Regions from separate parts of the Tumebacillus algifaecis genome, predicted to be linked through region 1. Evidence: a T-box and tRNA genes for the amino acid it is inferred to sense, from the RefSeq annotation. Region 1 holds a T-box; the other holds one or more tRNA genes.
What was found. The T-box of region 1 lies ahead of leuS (leucine--tRNA ligase). A T-box ahead of a tRNA ligase gene usually reads a tRNA of that ligase, here a tRNA-Leu.

Region 1 (7,595 bases):
CTGATCGGCGCTGTCAACACGATCGTCAATGAGGATGGAAAATTGATCGGATACAACACAGACGGGATCGGTTACCTTTCTGCACTGGAAGAGGAGACGGGCATCGACATCTCCGGGAAAAGGGTGTTGCTGCTCGGTGCAGGCGGCGCATGTCGCGCAGTCGCAGCACAGATGGCCCTGCACGGAGCAGAGCACATCGCGATCGCAGCCCGAGCGCAGGAACGAGCCGAATCGTTAGCTGCGCGCCTGCGCGTGCATGCGACGGCAGATGGTCTTTCGCTGGAGGCGGCCGCCGTACAGCTCGATGCTTACGATGTCATCGTCAACACGACTCCGGTCGGCATGCACCCTGCGGAGGACGCGGTGCCGATCGGAACGGACGGACTGCGGGCGGGGCAGTTGGTGAGCGATCTGATCTACAACCCGCGAAAGACCCGCTTTTTGCACGAGGCTGAAGCGCGCGGCTGTGTGGTATCCGGTGGGCTTGGGATGTTCGTGCACCAAGGCGCACACGCTTTTCGATTGTGGACAGGCGTCGCGGCACCGATCGATGTGATGCGGCAAACGGTGGAATCCTGCCTCTAGACGTGCTATACTCAATCTTTGACACAATGCGACAGTACAAAGGAGTATGAAACAATATGCTGACTGGAAAACAAAAGCGGCACCTGCGCTCGCTGGCTCACCACGTAACTCCGGTGACACAAGTGGGCAAAGGCGGCGTTTCTGACAACATGATTGTACAGATCAACATGGCGCTGGAAACCAAAGAACTGATCAAGATCTCGATTCTGCAAAACTGCGAAGAAGATAAAAACGTCGTGGCCAAAGATCTGGCGGAGCGTTCCGGCGCCGAGCTGGTGCAACTGATCGGCAAGACGGTCGTGCTGTACAAAGAATCGACCGAAAACAAACAGATCGAACTCCCGCGCTAATTTGCACAGGTAGAAAAGGAGGTGCTGACCAGTGCGTCTTGGCATCTTTGGCGGCACCTTCGACCCGGTGCATATCGGACACCTTGTTGCGGCCCAGGTGGCGCTTGAGCAAGCTGGCTTGGATCGGGTGGTATTTGTTCCAGCCGGAGTCAATCCGCTGAAAGTTGGGAAAGTGATCAGCGCAGGCGAACACCGTCTGCACATGGTTGAACTCGCCGTGCATGACACGCCACAATTTGCGGTCAGCGATTGGGAGATCAAACGTCCTGGGCCGTCTTTTACGGTCGATACGCTGGAGCATTTTCACGAGGAGCATCCAGCAGCAGAACTTTTTTTTATCATCGGAGCGGACAACCTGCACATCCTGCCCAAATGGCGTTCAGTCGATCGCATTTTAGAACTTGCGACCGTGCTTGCTGTCACACGTCCCGGTTTTGACTTGAAGACGAGCACAGGCACGGCGCTCGCGCTCTATCCGGAGGTGGCAAAGCGTGTCCACTATGTGGAGATTCCAGGGCTGGACATCTCTTCGACATGGATTCGTGAGCGTCTTGCAAAGAATCTTTCGGTTGAGCATCTCGTTCCCCAAAAGGTCATAGGGTATAGTGAGGAGAACAAGTTGTATGAACGAATTGGAGATTAAAGAGATCATTCGTCAAACGTTAAGTCCGCGCCGCTTTCAGCATGTCAGCGGCGTTGTCGATGCGGCCGATACTTTGGCCCACCGCTACGGCGTGGATGTGGAGAAAGCGCGTCTTGCTGCGTGGATTCACGACTATGCACGTGAATGGCCGGTCGATAAGTGGTACGAAACGGCCAAGCAGCGCGGGATCGATCCGACCTATTTAGAAGTGGCAGAGATGCTGCATGGACCGATCGCCGCCTCGATGATGCCCGAAGTGTTTGGGATTGAGGACGAGGAGATTGCAGACGCTGTGCGCTATCACACCAGTGGGCGGGTCGGGATGACACCGCTTGAAAAAGTGGTCTGTTTAGCAGACTACATCGAGGCTGGTCGGGAATATCCGGCTGTCCACGAACTGCGCAAACAAGCGGAAGTGGACCTTGATCTGGCCCTCGCTTCCGCTTTCGATAACACGATTCGGTTTTTGCTCGACAAAAAACAGCCCATTTTTCCAGTTACGATCTTGGCGCGGAATGAATTGTGGCGTGCGCTGAAGGACAGGCGGACACTTTAACGCGCGGCATCGAATATACTGTATTACCTGTAGTCCCAATCTTATTTAGGAGGCATGTAAATGAGCGATCGAGTCTTGGAATGGGCGCGTTATGCGGCTGACGCTGTCGCAGATAAGAAAGCGAACGATGTGGTGGTTCTTGACATACAAGGGCTGTCGGTGATCGCTGATTATTTTGTAATCTGCAGCGGGAATTCCAACACTCAAGTGCAAGCAATCGCAAAGGGCGTGCGCGAGAAACTTGCCAAACGAGGCATTTTCATCAAAGCGATCGAAGGGTATGATGAAGCTCGTTGGGTTTTGCTTGACTTTGGTGATGTCGTGGTTCACGTGTTCCGCCAAGAGGAACGCGAGTTTTACAACCTGGAGCGCGTCTGGGGGGACGCGAAACAGTTGAGCAATGTGTAAGGAAGGTACGGATCGGTGAGTGAACAAGAACACTTCAGCTACGGGGACTTCGCGCAGTATTATGATCGGCTGATGCAGGATGCCCCATATGATTCGTGGTTGACCTTCTTCGAACAGGCACTGGCGCGGTATGATCTCATGCCGCGCCATATCGCCGATTTGGGCTGTGGCACGGGCACGATTTCGCTCGCACTTTATGAGCAAGGCTACAAAGTGACAGGTGTGGACCTCTCGGAGGACATGCTGGCCCAAGCGGGAGCGAAGCTTACCTCCCACTCTCCACGGCTTCGCTTCCTGTGTCAAGACTTGCGCGAGTTGCATCTGCCAGAAGCGTGCGATCTGGCCGTTTCTTTTTGCGACTCGCTGAATTACATAACGGATGAAGCCGATCTCGGCCAGATCTTTGCGCGCGTGAAGCAACAGCTACGCCCAAACGGCGTGTTTCTGTTCGACATGCACAGCCTCTACAAGCTGCGTGAAAAACTTGGGCAAAATGTGTTTTACGAGGTTGGCGAGGAAGTGACCTACCTTTGGCAAAGCCGATTCGACGAAGCGTCGTCCACTGTGGAATATGACATCACGTTTTTTGCCTTAGAGGATGATGCGGAGCAGTTGTATCGGAGGTTTCATGAATACCACGTACAGCGCGCCTATGAGCTCGACACGGTAAAAAGGTTGCTCAAAGACGCAGGATTTCAAACAGTAGAAGTATATGCGGACTTTTGTTGGGACGTGCCAACAGATTTGACAGAACGCTACTTTTTTGTCGCGAGATAGTGAAAGCGCCCAGTTGTTGTCGGGGCGCTTTTCTGCGTGGTTCGTCCTTCACCCTTTATTCACTGGGCGAATACCCTAGGGGTACGTTAACGGAGAGAGGGTGAACGCCTGGCATGTTTGTACATCTTGTCAAAAAAGGGGAAACGATCTCAGGGATTGGCCGCTCCTATGGGGTGAGCGGTGAGGCCATCGAAAAAGTGAACGGATTGGTCGATGACGCTTTGGTGCCGGGCTGCTCGCTTCTCGTGCCGTCGCCCGTATCCACCACGATGCACACCTATCGGGTGCGCGAAGGGGATACGATCAAAAAGATCGCCAACTCGTTTCGTATGCCGGAGCGCATGGTGCTGGCAGCCAACTTGGTCAGCCTTGAAACGATAAAGCCAGGCCAAATCCTGACGTTGCCTTTGCCAATACTTGAGAAAAAGGAAATCGAGGTCAACATGCGCTGGGAGGTGCAAGAGGAGGACCTTGACCTGTTGACGATCGAGGAGGCGAAAGACAGCGTGTCCACCGTTTCGGTCGCCTATGCGTTGGCCGAAAGCGACGGGAGACTGCGCATGCCTCCGTTGCTCTCTAGACGCTTGCTGGCCGAGACGAGGCGGGTTCAAGCACAGCCGTTGCTATTGACCACGCTGGCCGACGAAGAGAGTGCATCCCGACTGTTTACGCATTTGCCGAGCCGACGCGCCTTTTTCTCCGCCTTGCGCACAGCTATGGAGGAGTACCAGTTTGCGGGCGTCCATTTGGAAATGCCGCAGATGAGTCCGACACTGCGCCCCCTGTTCAATGGATTTATCCGCGAGTTAGGGCTGCGGGTGCGACGCGCAGGAGGCAAACTCTATCTAGGCATTCCAGCACATGGGGCAGATGACCCGGAGCATCCTCGCTATGGCGTGTTCGATGTGCAGTTTTTGAGCCATCATGTCGATCGCGTGGTCTGGAATGCGGATGAGGAGTACGGTCGGCTGGATGGCCCACCGATGTCGTTGGCTCCACTGCATCTGATCAAGCGCACACTGCTGCACGCGCTGACGATGGTGCCGTGCAGGAAGTTGCTGCTCGGACTTCCCTTCTTCGGCTATGACTGGCCGACTCCGTTCCAGCCTGAACAGCTGCCTACGCTGATCCTGCATGGTCTTTATGATGAAGAGGTCCTGCCGCCCAAACAGATCTACTGGGATGAGAAAGCGATGGCACCGATGTTCACCTACAAGAATGAAGCTGGCCAAAATAGGGAAGTCTGGTATGAGGACGTGCGCAGCGTGGCGGCCAAACTGCATGTAGTAACGGAGCTGGGTCTGGCCGGGATCTCCTGCCTGGTACATGGCAGCACGCTGGAAAGCAAATGGAGACTGTTGCAAAATACGTTCACCGTCGCGCGGTATACAGTGTGAAGGGACGGATGTCTCCTGAGAAAGTACAAAAACTAGTTTTGTTTTCGTTGACAAAACGTTTTACGAATGCGTATACTACTAACAACAAGTGACACATTTTGTCGAAAGCAATGGCCAAGATGAGGAATAGTAGTTCGACAAGCTTTTCAGAGAGCCGACGGGTGGTGCGAGTCGGTAAGTTTTGGATCGAATGAACTCGCCTCGGAGCTGCAGCAGGGAATCGCATGATGCGAAGTATTTGTTGCCGTTTCGTCCGCGTTACAGGACGTTAATGAGAGTGCCCTACACGTTGTTACGGCGAGGGTGCTGAATTAGGGTGGTACCACGGGAATGTTAATCCTAACCTCTCGTCCCTAGCGATCAAGCGCTGGGGGTGGGAGGTTTTATTTGTTTTTCCGCTCCTTTTGCGTTCTGAAATCTTAGAAGGAGGGTTCCTCATGAGCGAACGACGCTACGCACCTGCAGAAATCGAACAAAAATGGCAATCTCACTGGGAAGAGACGAATGCTTTCGCAACGGAAAGCGACCCGAACAAACCGTACTACTACGCGCTGGAGCAATTCCCGTACCCGTCGGGCCGCCTGCACATGGGCCATGTCCGCGTGTACACGATCGGCGACGTGGTCGCACGATTTAAGAAGCAGCAAGGCTTCAATGTGCTTCATCCGATGGGGTGGGACGCATTCGGGATGCCTGCGGAAAACTTTGCGATCAAACATGGTGTACATCCAAACGTTTCCACCTATGAGAACATCGAGTTCATGACAAAGCAGCAAAAAGAATTGGGCATTTCCTACGACTGGTCGCGGGAATTGGCGACCTGTTCGCCAGACTACTACAAGTGGACGCAGTGGCTGTTCCAACTGTTCTACGAGCGCGATCTGGCCTATAAAAAGAAAGCGGCGGTCAATTGGTGCCCAGAGTGTTCGACAGTTCTCGCCAACGAACAGGTTGAAGATGGCGGATGCTGGCGTTGCGGCACGGAAGTGGTCAAAAAGGATCTGGAACAGTGGTTCTTCCGGATCACCGAATATGCAGACCGTCTGCGCGGTGACCTCGACAACCTGCCGGGCTGGCCGGATAAAGTCAAGACGATGCAGCGCAACTGGATCGGCAAGAGCACCGGGGCGGATATCACCTTCAAGATCGACGGCAGCGACGAGGCGGTCACCGTATTTACGACGCGCCCGGACACGCTGTTTGGCGTTTCCTACCTGGTGCTGGCACCGGAGCATGAGTTGGTGCAGAAATTGATCGCAGGCCAGCCGCGTGAAGCTGAAATCAAGGCATTTATCGACGAGGTGCGCAAAACATCGGAGATCGAACGCACTTCGACCGACGCGGAAAAGAAAGGCATTCACATCGACGCTTCGGCGCTTCATCCGCTGACGGGTGAGAAATTGCCGATCCTGATCGCCAACTATGTACTGCCCGACTATGGTACCGGCGCGGTGATGGGCGTTCCGGCTCACGATGAGCGCGACTTCGAATTTGCCAGCAAATATGAACTGCCGATCCAAGTCGTCATCGAGCCGGAAAGCGGTGTCCCGAGCGAGTTGAACGCAGCGATCACCGACGATGGGATCATGATCAACTCCGGTGATTTTAACGGACTGCACAACCGCGAGGCGCTGGTGAAGATCGTCGAGCAACTGGAAAGCATGGGCGTGGGCAAGATGACCACCTCCTTCCGCCTGCGCGACTGGCTGATCTCGCGTCAACGCTACTGGGGTGCACCGATCCCGATGATCACGTGCGAAGCTTGCGGAACGGTCCCCGTGCCGAAAGATCAACTGCCTGTACTGCTGCCAGAACAAGTTGACTTTGGCGTGAAAGGCAAATCGCCGCTGGCGACCAATGATGAATTTGTGAATACGACTTGCCCGTCCTGCGGCGGTCCTGCCAAACGGGAAACGGACACGATGGATACGTTTATCGACTCCTCGTGGTACTACCTGCGCTATATCTCCGCACAGGATGATACGGTCGTATTTGACACCGAAGCGGTCAACAAGTGGCTTCCGGTCGATAAATATATCGGCGGCATCGAACATGCTGTCCTGCATCTGCTCTACTCCCGCTTCTTCACCAAGGTGCTGTACGATGCTGGGCTGGTCAACTTTGAAGAGCCGTTCGAAAGCTTGCTGACCCAAGGCATGGTCGTGCTGAACGGTGCGAAGATGTCGAAGTCCAAAGGCAACGTCGTCTCGCCAGAAGAGATCATCGAGAAGTACGGCGCAGACACCGCTCGTGTGTTCATGCTGTTTGCAGCACCGCCCGATCGCGACCTGGAGTGGAGCGATCAAGGGATCGAAGGTGCACACCGCTTCCTCGGCCGCGTATGGCGGATGGTCGAGAGTCATCTCGACATCATTCAGGCGGGCGGCACACCGAACATCGCAGGTGAAGCGGAGAAGAAAATGCGGATGGCGATGCACGCGGCGATCAAAAAGGTCACCGAGGACATTGGCGAACGCTACCAGTTCAATACGGCGATCTCGGCGATCATGGAGTTGGTCAACGCGATCTACGCGTATCCGGAGACGGCCGATGCGGCACTGAAAGCGGAAGCGATCGAGATTGCGGTTCGTCTGCTCTACCCAGCCGCACCGCACATCACGTCTGAGCTGTGGGCTGTGATGGGCAAGCAAGAGTCGCTGATCAAAGTGGAATGGCCGGCGTTTGACGAATCGGCGCTGGTATTGGATGAAATCGAATATGTGGTGCAAATCAACGGGAAAGTCCGTGATAAGCTCGTCTTCCCAGCAGCGGCAACTCGCGAAGAGGTTGAAGCGGCGGTGCTGAACTCGGAAAAAGTTCATGCGCTGGTCGAGGGCAAGACGATCAAGAAAGTCATTGTGGTACCGAACAAACTGGTG
Region 2 (7,595 bases), 1.7 Mb from region 1:
TGCAGTTCATCGTATGGCGGAGTAATTGGAGACAGGCTTGTCCCCGGCCATGCCATACTTTACGAAATACCCGTGTGCCCCCGCACCTCCGATACATGTCCTTCACCCATTCGATCTTCAGCTCCCCTCTCATGCATAGATTCCTGCCTCTCGATCTATTCTATACAAAATAAGGAACTGAACGGAGTGGGGGATTGTAATTCATGTTCTTTTTCTCCAAAATCCTCAATCGAAATCGATATCAACAAAAGGAAGAACAATCAAAATCTAAACGGCCACAAAATCAGTTTGCGAATCAAAACTCGCTCTCCAAGGATCTGTCTCAAAATATCGAGGAAGCCAAACGGTTATTCCCGCTTTCTCCCGATTTGGTCATCTACCGCTTTGTTGCAGGTGCTCAGAAAGCGCCAGTTGCTCTGCTTTATTTGGACGGTTTAACCGATAAAAATTCGATCAACAACCACATCTTGGGTCCGATGATGCAAAATCTACCCGATGCGAAACAAGGGATGCCTGTCCCATCGATCAGCGGCGTTCGTACAGTTTCGACATGGGACGATGTGGTAGCTGCAATTTACGAGGGCGAAAGTGCGCTGCTCCTCGAAGGACAACAGCAAGCATGGATTTATGATACGAAAGGTTGGCCACAGCGCGCGATCGAAGACCCTCAACTGGAAAGTTCACTAAAAGGTGCTCATCAAGGATTTGTGGAAACCGGCATGCAAAATATCGCGCTCCTCCGCCGGTATCTTCCCAACAAAGCATTTCGAATCAAGGAACAAACGGTCGGTGAGCGCGGAAGATCGAAAGTCTGGATCTTATACTTGGAGGATATCGCCAATTCGGAAATTCTTCAGGAATTGGAGACGAGAATCTCAAAAGTGGATGTGGATGCTTTGATCAATACGGGGGAATTGGCCCAGTATATTGAAGACAATCCGCATTCGCCGTTCCCTCAGTTTATCATGACCGAGCGCCCCGATTCGGCTGTATCCCAGATGTTGCAAGGGCGTTTCGTTGTGATCGTAGACCGTTCTCCCGGCGTGATCATCGCTCCCGCCACCTTTACATCCTTTTTTCAAAGTGTGGATGATTACAGCACGCGCTGGCAGATCGCATCGTTTATTCGACTGCTCCGCTTCACTGCTTTTATGATCGCCATGCTGCTGCCAGCTCTCTACATTGCGGTTATTTCCTTTAACTATGAAATAATCCCGCTTCAATTGTTACTGTCGATCGCCGAATCGAGAGCAAGTGTCCCCTTTCCACCGCTTTTGGAAGCGGTGCTGATGGAGATCACATTGGAAATGATGCGCGAGGCTGGAATTCGGCTTCCTGCGCCGGTCGGACAGACGATCGGCATCGTCGGGGGCATCGTTGTGGGCCAAGCGGCTGTGCAGGCTGGTATTGTCAGCAACATCATGGTGATCATCGTGGCCTCGACTGCGATCGCTTCCTTCATTCTTCCCAGTTACGACATGGGGATGGCCGTCAGGTTGTTGCGCTTCCCGATGATGTTGATGGCTTCGCTGTTTGGTTTTATCGGAATGGTGATCGGATTCATGACCTTGGTTGCCCATCTGATCGCTTTGGAATCGCTCGGGACCCCTTACGGAAGTCCGTTGGCTCCTTTCCGGTGGTCGGATATGAAAGATACGTTCGTCCGACTCCCACTTTGGCAGATGACCGATCGCCCCAAAAGCGCCAGACCGGCTCAGGACAAACGGATGCGCACAAAGCGGCCGAAAGGGGACGAATCATGAACAAATATGCGATGAATGATATCACCTTGATGCAGTACATTTTTCTGATCCAAGGAGCTCAAGTGGGGACCGGGATTTTATCGCTCCCGAGGGTGCTCGCCGAAAAGAGTGGAACGGATGGATGGGTGAACCTTCTCATCGCTTGGGGGATCAATTGCTTGGCCGGCTGGGTCATCTTGCTAACGCTTAGAAAGTACCCAGACTTTGCATTGCCCGACCTGTTCAATTACCTGTTTGGAAAATGGCTAGGAAAGTTGCTTCTTCTTCCTTTGATCGCCTATTTCGCCTTTTTTGGCTGGATCATCATGATCAATTCGATGCTCTTCATCAAAGCATGGTTTTTGCCCAAAACGCCTGGATATTTGATTTTGCTTCTATTTGCGATTCCAGGTTATCTTGTCGTGCGGCATGGACTACGCATTCAAGCCCGATATGCAGAGTTCATTTTTTACTTGATGATGTGGGTGCCCTTAATTTTTCTAGCGACGCTTGAGCATGGACACTGGGTTCATCTGCTTCCCGTGTTAAAAGAAGGTTGGGAGCCCATCCTATTCGGCTTGCCAAAGACGGTGTTCGCTTTTGCTGGACATGAAGTTCTCTTGTTTGTTTACCCGTTCCTGAAGAAAAAACAATATGCTGTTCACGGAATGTTGATTGCGAACACCATTACGATGTTTTTATATCTGTACGTCACCATCATCTGTTTCGTTTTTTACTCACCGGACGAGATCACGTCTTTGAACCAACCTGTGTTGAGCTTGCTCAAGTCGATCGAATTTCGGTTTGTGGAACGGGTTGATATGATCTTTCTGGCGATCTATCTGATCGTGGTGTCAAGGGCATGGAACGCTTACATTTACTGTACCGTTTTTTCCACATGCTTTCTTTTCAAGAAGCAGGATCACAGCTCGCACACCTTTGTCTATTTTGTGTTGGCCATCGTGTGTGTTTATTTGGTGAAGCCGACGTGGATTCAGGCGGAGCATTGGACGACGCTGTTAGGCAATGCTGGGATGGGCATCATGTACGCCTTGCCTGTTCTTCTACTCGTCTATACCTCAGGATTTGAAAAGTACAGGAGGTGGAAAGCCGGATGAGGAGGTTGCTGATCCTATTTGCTGCACTATTATTGTTGACAAAGGGATACAAGGACAAAATCGATATCGAAGACATCTCAATGTCACTGCTGGTCGGAATTGATCTCGATGAAGAAAACAACTTGGTATTTTCATCATCCAGTCCGGTATTCAGCAAAGAATCAAAGGAGAAGGAGGAAGAGTATACAACACAAGCGATCACGCTGCGAGAATCGAGGGATGAAGACGACAAAACAGTGATGGCTTTAACCACCGGAGGAAAAACACAAGTTCTGCTGATCGGAAAACGCGTGATGCAGCAAAAGGACTGGTTTAAATTGCTCTCGACCTATTTGCGGGATCCCAAAAACACGCTGAATGTGCGGATCGTGATGGTGGACGGGCTTTCCTCCGAAGTCCTACAATATGCGCCAAAGGATAAACCGCGTCTCCCGCTCTATCTGTTAAAGCTGATCGATACAGCTACGAAACGCAATATTAGCGTGAAAACAACGCTCCAAGATCTCCGACGCGTCACTCTTGAAAAGGGGATGACCGCAACCGTCGCCGAAATGCGCAAAGAGGGGAGGTTATTCGTTATCGGCTCTGCTCTGCTCGATGAGGAGGGAAAGTACAAGCTTTCAATCGGGGAAGAAGAGAACCGATTGCTTCGAATCCTGCAACATCAGACGAAAGGGGAATTTCAATTTACATATAGAGCTGCCGATCGACCGCGTGGAGAGATTTTCCCTGCAAATGCATACAGTTTTTCTACCGAGAACATAAGTGTGAAGACGAAGACAAATTATGCGGACAACAAGTTCAAATTCGACATCCATGTAAAAATGCGAGTGGTGTTGGCGGAACTGATGTTTCCGATCGATGTGAGGAAAGAGGAAACAAAGCTGACGCGGGAGATCGAACAGCAGTTTGAAAAAAAGTTCGACATGTTCATCGATAAAGTTCTAAAAGCGAAGATCGATCCGATCGGACTTGGACTATATGCGCGCGCATTTGAATATGAGCACTGGAAACCTGTACAGAAGCGCTGGGGAGAAACTCTCGCGAAGGCGGATGTGAACGTGAAGGTTAAAGTGGAGATTGCCGCGATGGGGACTACAAAATAGGAGGAAAAGAGATTTGGAATTCACCCTCGACCACTAGGTGAGCGATGGTCGGATGTGCAAGCATTTGAGATCAAGTGAGGGGTTCACTCAGGAGACTTTCATGCCGGTGCAAAGAGGAGCAATCGATGATTCCGCCAACTTTCGATTGATGTCGGCGGAACCATCGATTCTTCAAGCATTGTTACACCTCTAGCACCTCTATAGAGTCAATTACCTGAAGCAAAGGTGCAGCTTCTGAGTCATCACTGCCAAATATTTTCTCACCATAGTAAATGACTCTGATTGCAATCCACCGTAAGATTGACATCGCTAAATTGAGAACACCGATTCGCCAAAGAATAAAGAGAAAAATGCAAAAAAGAATCAATTTGAACGGGTTTATGCCGAACCAAAGAGAAATAAGAAGTATCAAAATTCCACCACCAATAAGATAAAGCACAATTCCACCTCCCCATAAACATATATATTATCATAATTTTTAAATAAAACCAATTAAGTAATTGTTGAACAGATCACCTGTCCTTGCGTGACCATATTCCGACTACGCATAGTATCGCAAATAATAAAATTCGCCAACTATACCAACTAAAAGCAATGCAAGAATAAGTAAGAACAATTTTTTCGATGTATAGTAATATGCAAAAACGACAACAAAGTAGGACACTAGAATTGGTATCCCAAAAATATAAAGATTATAAAGAAGCAGAATTCCCGTCTCTTCGACAGTATACGCAGTGTAGCCTACGATTGCCCCATAAATCACCAGCAAAATAAAACCTAGTTTCAACTCTTCTTTCATACTACCACCCCCCTGATTAACTCTGGATAGACCCCAAACGACGCAAAAAACCGACAGGATTGCTCCTATCGGCGTGAGTAACGGTTTCCAAGTAAGACAGCAGTGAGACGAAAAGTGCCTCGATCCTTGCTATGTAAGAGATGGCGGAGAGGACAGGATTCGAACCTGCGTGGGGTTGCCCCCTAACGGTTTTCAAGACCGCCCCGTTATGACCACTTCGGTACCTCTCCATGTGTGTGAAAATAGAAAATGGTGCGGTCGAGAAGACTCGAACTTCCACGGGTTGCCCCACACGCCCCTCAAGCGTGCGTGTCTGCCATTCCACCACGACCGCATATCGAAAGTATACTATAAAATTGAATGGAGCGGAAGACGGGATTCGAACCCGCGACCCTCGCCTTGGCAAGGCGATGCTCTACCCCTGAGCCACTTCCGCATGTAAGGTGCTGACTAAGGTGTCAGCTTCCCTGAAGATGAGTGGTGAGCCATGAAGGACTTGAACCTTCGACCCACTGATTAAAAGTCAGTTGCTCTACCAACTGAGCTAATGGCTCCTGTCGTGCTACTATATATCATGGAAACCTGAACCGCGTCGTGAAGCGAGCATGTCGCCTCCGACAAAAGCTAATATATCACTTTGACTTTTCTTATGCAATACTTTTCGCTAAAAAAATTGCGTCCAATTTTTGCTGGTGAAGAAAAAGAGCCCCGCACGGGTCGGGGCCCCAATTCTTACCTCACCTGCACCTTACACCGTAATTTCTTGCACACCTTCTGCCGGAATGATCAGGGTCGGTTCGGTTTTCGATTGAATTTCTTCAGCGGTGTGGCCCGGTGCCACTTCGCGCAGAACGAGACCTGCGTCGGTCACGTCAAGCACGGCGAGGTCGGTGATGATCCGATGCACGACACCACGGCCCGTCAGCGGGAGTTTGCACTCGTTTAAGATCTTCGCTTCGCCATGTTTGTTCGTATGCTCCATCGTCACGATCAGACGCTTCGCTCCGTGGACGAGGTCCATCGCACCGCCCATGCCTTTGACCATTTTGCCTGGGATCATCCAGTTGGCCAGATCCCCATTTTCCGATACTTCCATCGCGCCAAGGATCGCGATGTCGATGTGTCCGCCACGGATCATTGCAAACGACTCGGCGGAAGAGAAGAATGCAGAGCCCGGAATGGTCGTCACAGTCTCTTTCCCTGCGTTGATCAGGTCCGCATCCACTTCATCTTCGGTCGGATACGGGCCGATGCCAAGCAAGCCGTTTTCCGATTGCAAAACGACGTTCAGACCCTCTGGAATATGATTGGCCACCAAGGTCGGAATGCCGATGCCGAGGTTGACATAGAAGCCATCTTGAATTTCTTGCGCTGCACGTTGAACGATTTGGTCACGAGTCAATGCCATTTGTAAGCTCCCCTTTCAGATCCGTTTGATTACCCTTGACGTGTGGTGCGGCGCTCAATGCGCTTCTCGTGCTTCCCGAGCACGACACGCTGAACATAGACGCTCGGGGTATGGATTTGATCCGGGTCCAGTTCGCCTACTTCGACGATCTCTTCCACTTCCGCGATGGTGATCTTGCCTGCCGTTGCCATCATCGGGTTGAAGTTCTGCGTGGATTTGCGATAGATCAAGTTGCCCATCTTATCGGCCTTCCACGCTTTGACGATCGCAAAATCAGCGTGGAGCGGGTACTCGAGGATGTATTCTTTGCCGTCGATCACGCGCGTTTCTTTGCCTTCTGCGATCGGCGTACCAACGCCCGCCGGGGTGAAGAAGGCACCGATGCCTGCACCGCCAGCACGGCAACGTTCGGCCAGCGTCCCCTGCGGCACCAGTTCCACTTCCAATTCGCCCGAGAGGAATTGGCGCTCGAACTCTTTATTTTCACCGACGTAGGAGGCGATCATCTTTTTGATCTGCTTGTTTTGCAACATCAAACCGAGGCCCCACTCATCGACGCCGCAGTTGTTGGAGATGACGGTGAGGTCTTTTACGCCTTTATCGCGCAGTGCAAGGATCAAATTCTCCGGGATGCCGCACAGACCAAAACCGCCTGCCATGATGGTGGCGCCGTCTTGGATATCTGCAATGGCTTCTTGTACACTGTCATAGACTTTGTTAATCACGGTTGTTACCTCCTTTATGTATGTCCCTTCTTGCTCATAACTTTAGGGCTAGTAAGCTTTTTGACACATGTGATGTATGAATTCGCTTTCACATCTAGCACTTCCTTCCCTATCATAGCGGAATTTGGCGGGAAAAGCCAAAGAAACTGCCCCTTTTCGGAGCAGTTTCACTCGATTTCCACCTCGTCTTCATCGATCGGTGCCGTGATTCCGATATTCATCGTGCCACTCATTTCTTGAATGTGCAGGGCATGAACGTGGTAGACGAGCTTTTTAATGTTCGTCGGGCGCTGTTTTTGCTTGATCTGCTTTTGTAGGCTTTGGTTTTCCCGCTCCAGCGCTTCGATTCTTCGCTGCAGCTGAAGAATCGCTTCCCAGGTGTTCCACTCCACCGTCTTCACCACGCTTTTTCGGCTTCTGCCGAACGACTTGGTTTTTTCCGATGTTAAGCATGGCATGCTCCATACTGGTGATGTTCAATTCTTTGAGATCAAAGATGACTTTTAGCTTCATCGGGGCAGGACCACGATTTTTTGGTAAGGCATATCCACACCATCACGATCATCAACCTGTGTCTTCGTTTCGATCTGGTTGTCTTCGCCGATCGATTGACCATACCCTTGATTAAACGACGCTTTGGAACGCACGATCGTTTTAACGCTAGGACCGATGTTCACAAAGGAGTTCATGACATGAT

Region 2: it encodes a tRNA-Leu, which carries the amino acid that the T-box ahead of leuS (leucine--tRNA ligase) is inferred to sense. The anticodon was not compared.

What each region holds. Positions count from the first base shown of each region.
Region 1 is NZ_CP022657.1:1,621,640-1,629,234, forward strand. Features, by position in the region: gene aroE (shikimate dehydrogenase) at 1-585, shown strand, start outside; gene yhbY (ribosome assembly RNA-binding protein YhbY) at 642-935, shown strand; gene nadD (nicotinate-nucleotide adenylyltransferase) at 967-1,578, shown strand; gene yqeK (bis(5'-nucleosyl)-tetraphosphatase (symmetrical) YqeK) at 1,559-2,134, shown strand; gene rsfS (ribosome silencing factor) at 2,195-2,542, shown strand; gene CIG75_RS07075 (class I SAM-dependent DNA methyltransferase) at 2,558-3,319, shown strand; gene CIG75_RS07080 (LysM peptidoglycan-binding domain-containing protein) at 3,433-4,716, shown strand; T-box leader at 4,824-5,074, shown strand; gene leuS (leucine--tRNA ligase) at 5,154-7,595, shown strand, end outside.
Region 2 is NZ_CP022657.1:3,324,792-3,332,386, forward strand. Features, by position in the region: gene CIG75_RS14365 (spore germination protein) at 204-1,763, shown strand; gene CIG75_RS14370 (GerAB/ArcD/ProY family transporter) at 1,760-2,860, shown strand; gene CIG75_RS14375 (Ger(x)C family spore germination C-terminal domain-containing protein) at 2,857-3,966, shown strand; gene CIG75_RS14385 (hypothetical protein) at 4,508-4,765, opposite strand; tRNA gene CIG75_RS14390 (tRNA-Ser) at 4,907-4,995, opposite strand; tRNA gene CIG75_RS14395 (tRNA-Leu) at 5,016-5,099, opposite strand; tRNA gene CIG75_RS14400 (tRNA-Gly) at 5,127-5,201, opposite strand; tRNA gene CIG75_RS14405 (tRNA-Lys) at 5,244-5,319, opposite strand; gene CIG75_RS14410 (CoA transferase subunit B) at 5,514-6,173, opposite strand; gene CIG75_RS14415 (CoA transferase subunit A) at 6,203-6,895, opposite strand; gene gerPC (spore germination protein GerPC) at 7,066-7,302, opposite strand; gene CIG75_RS14425 (hypothetical protein) at 7,408-7,595, opposite strand, start outside.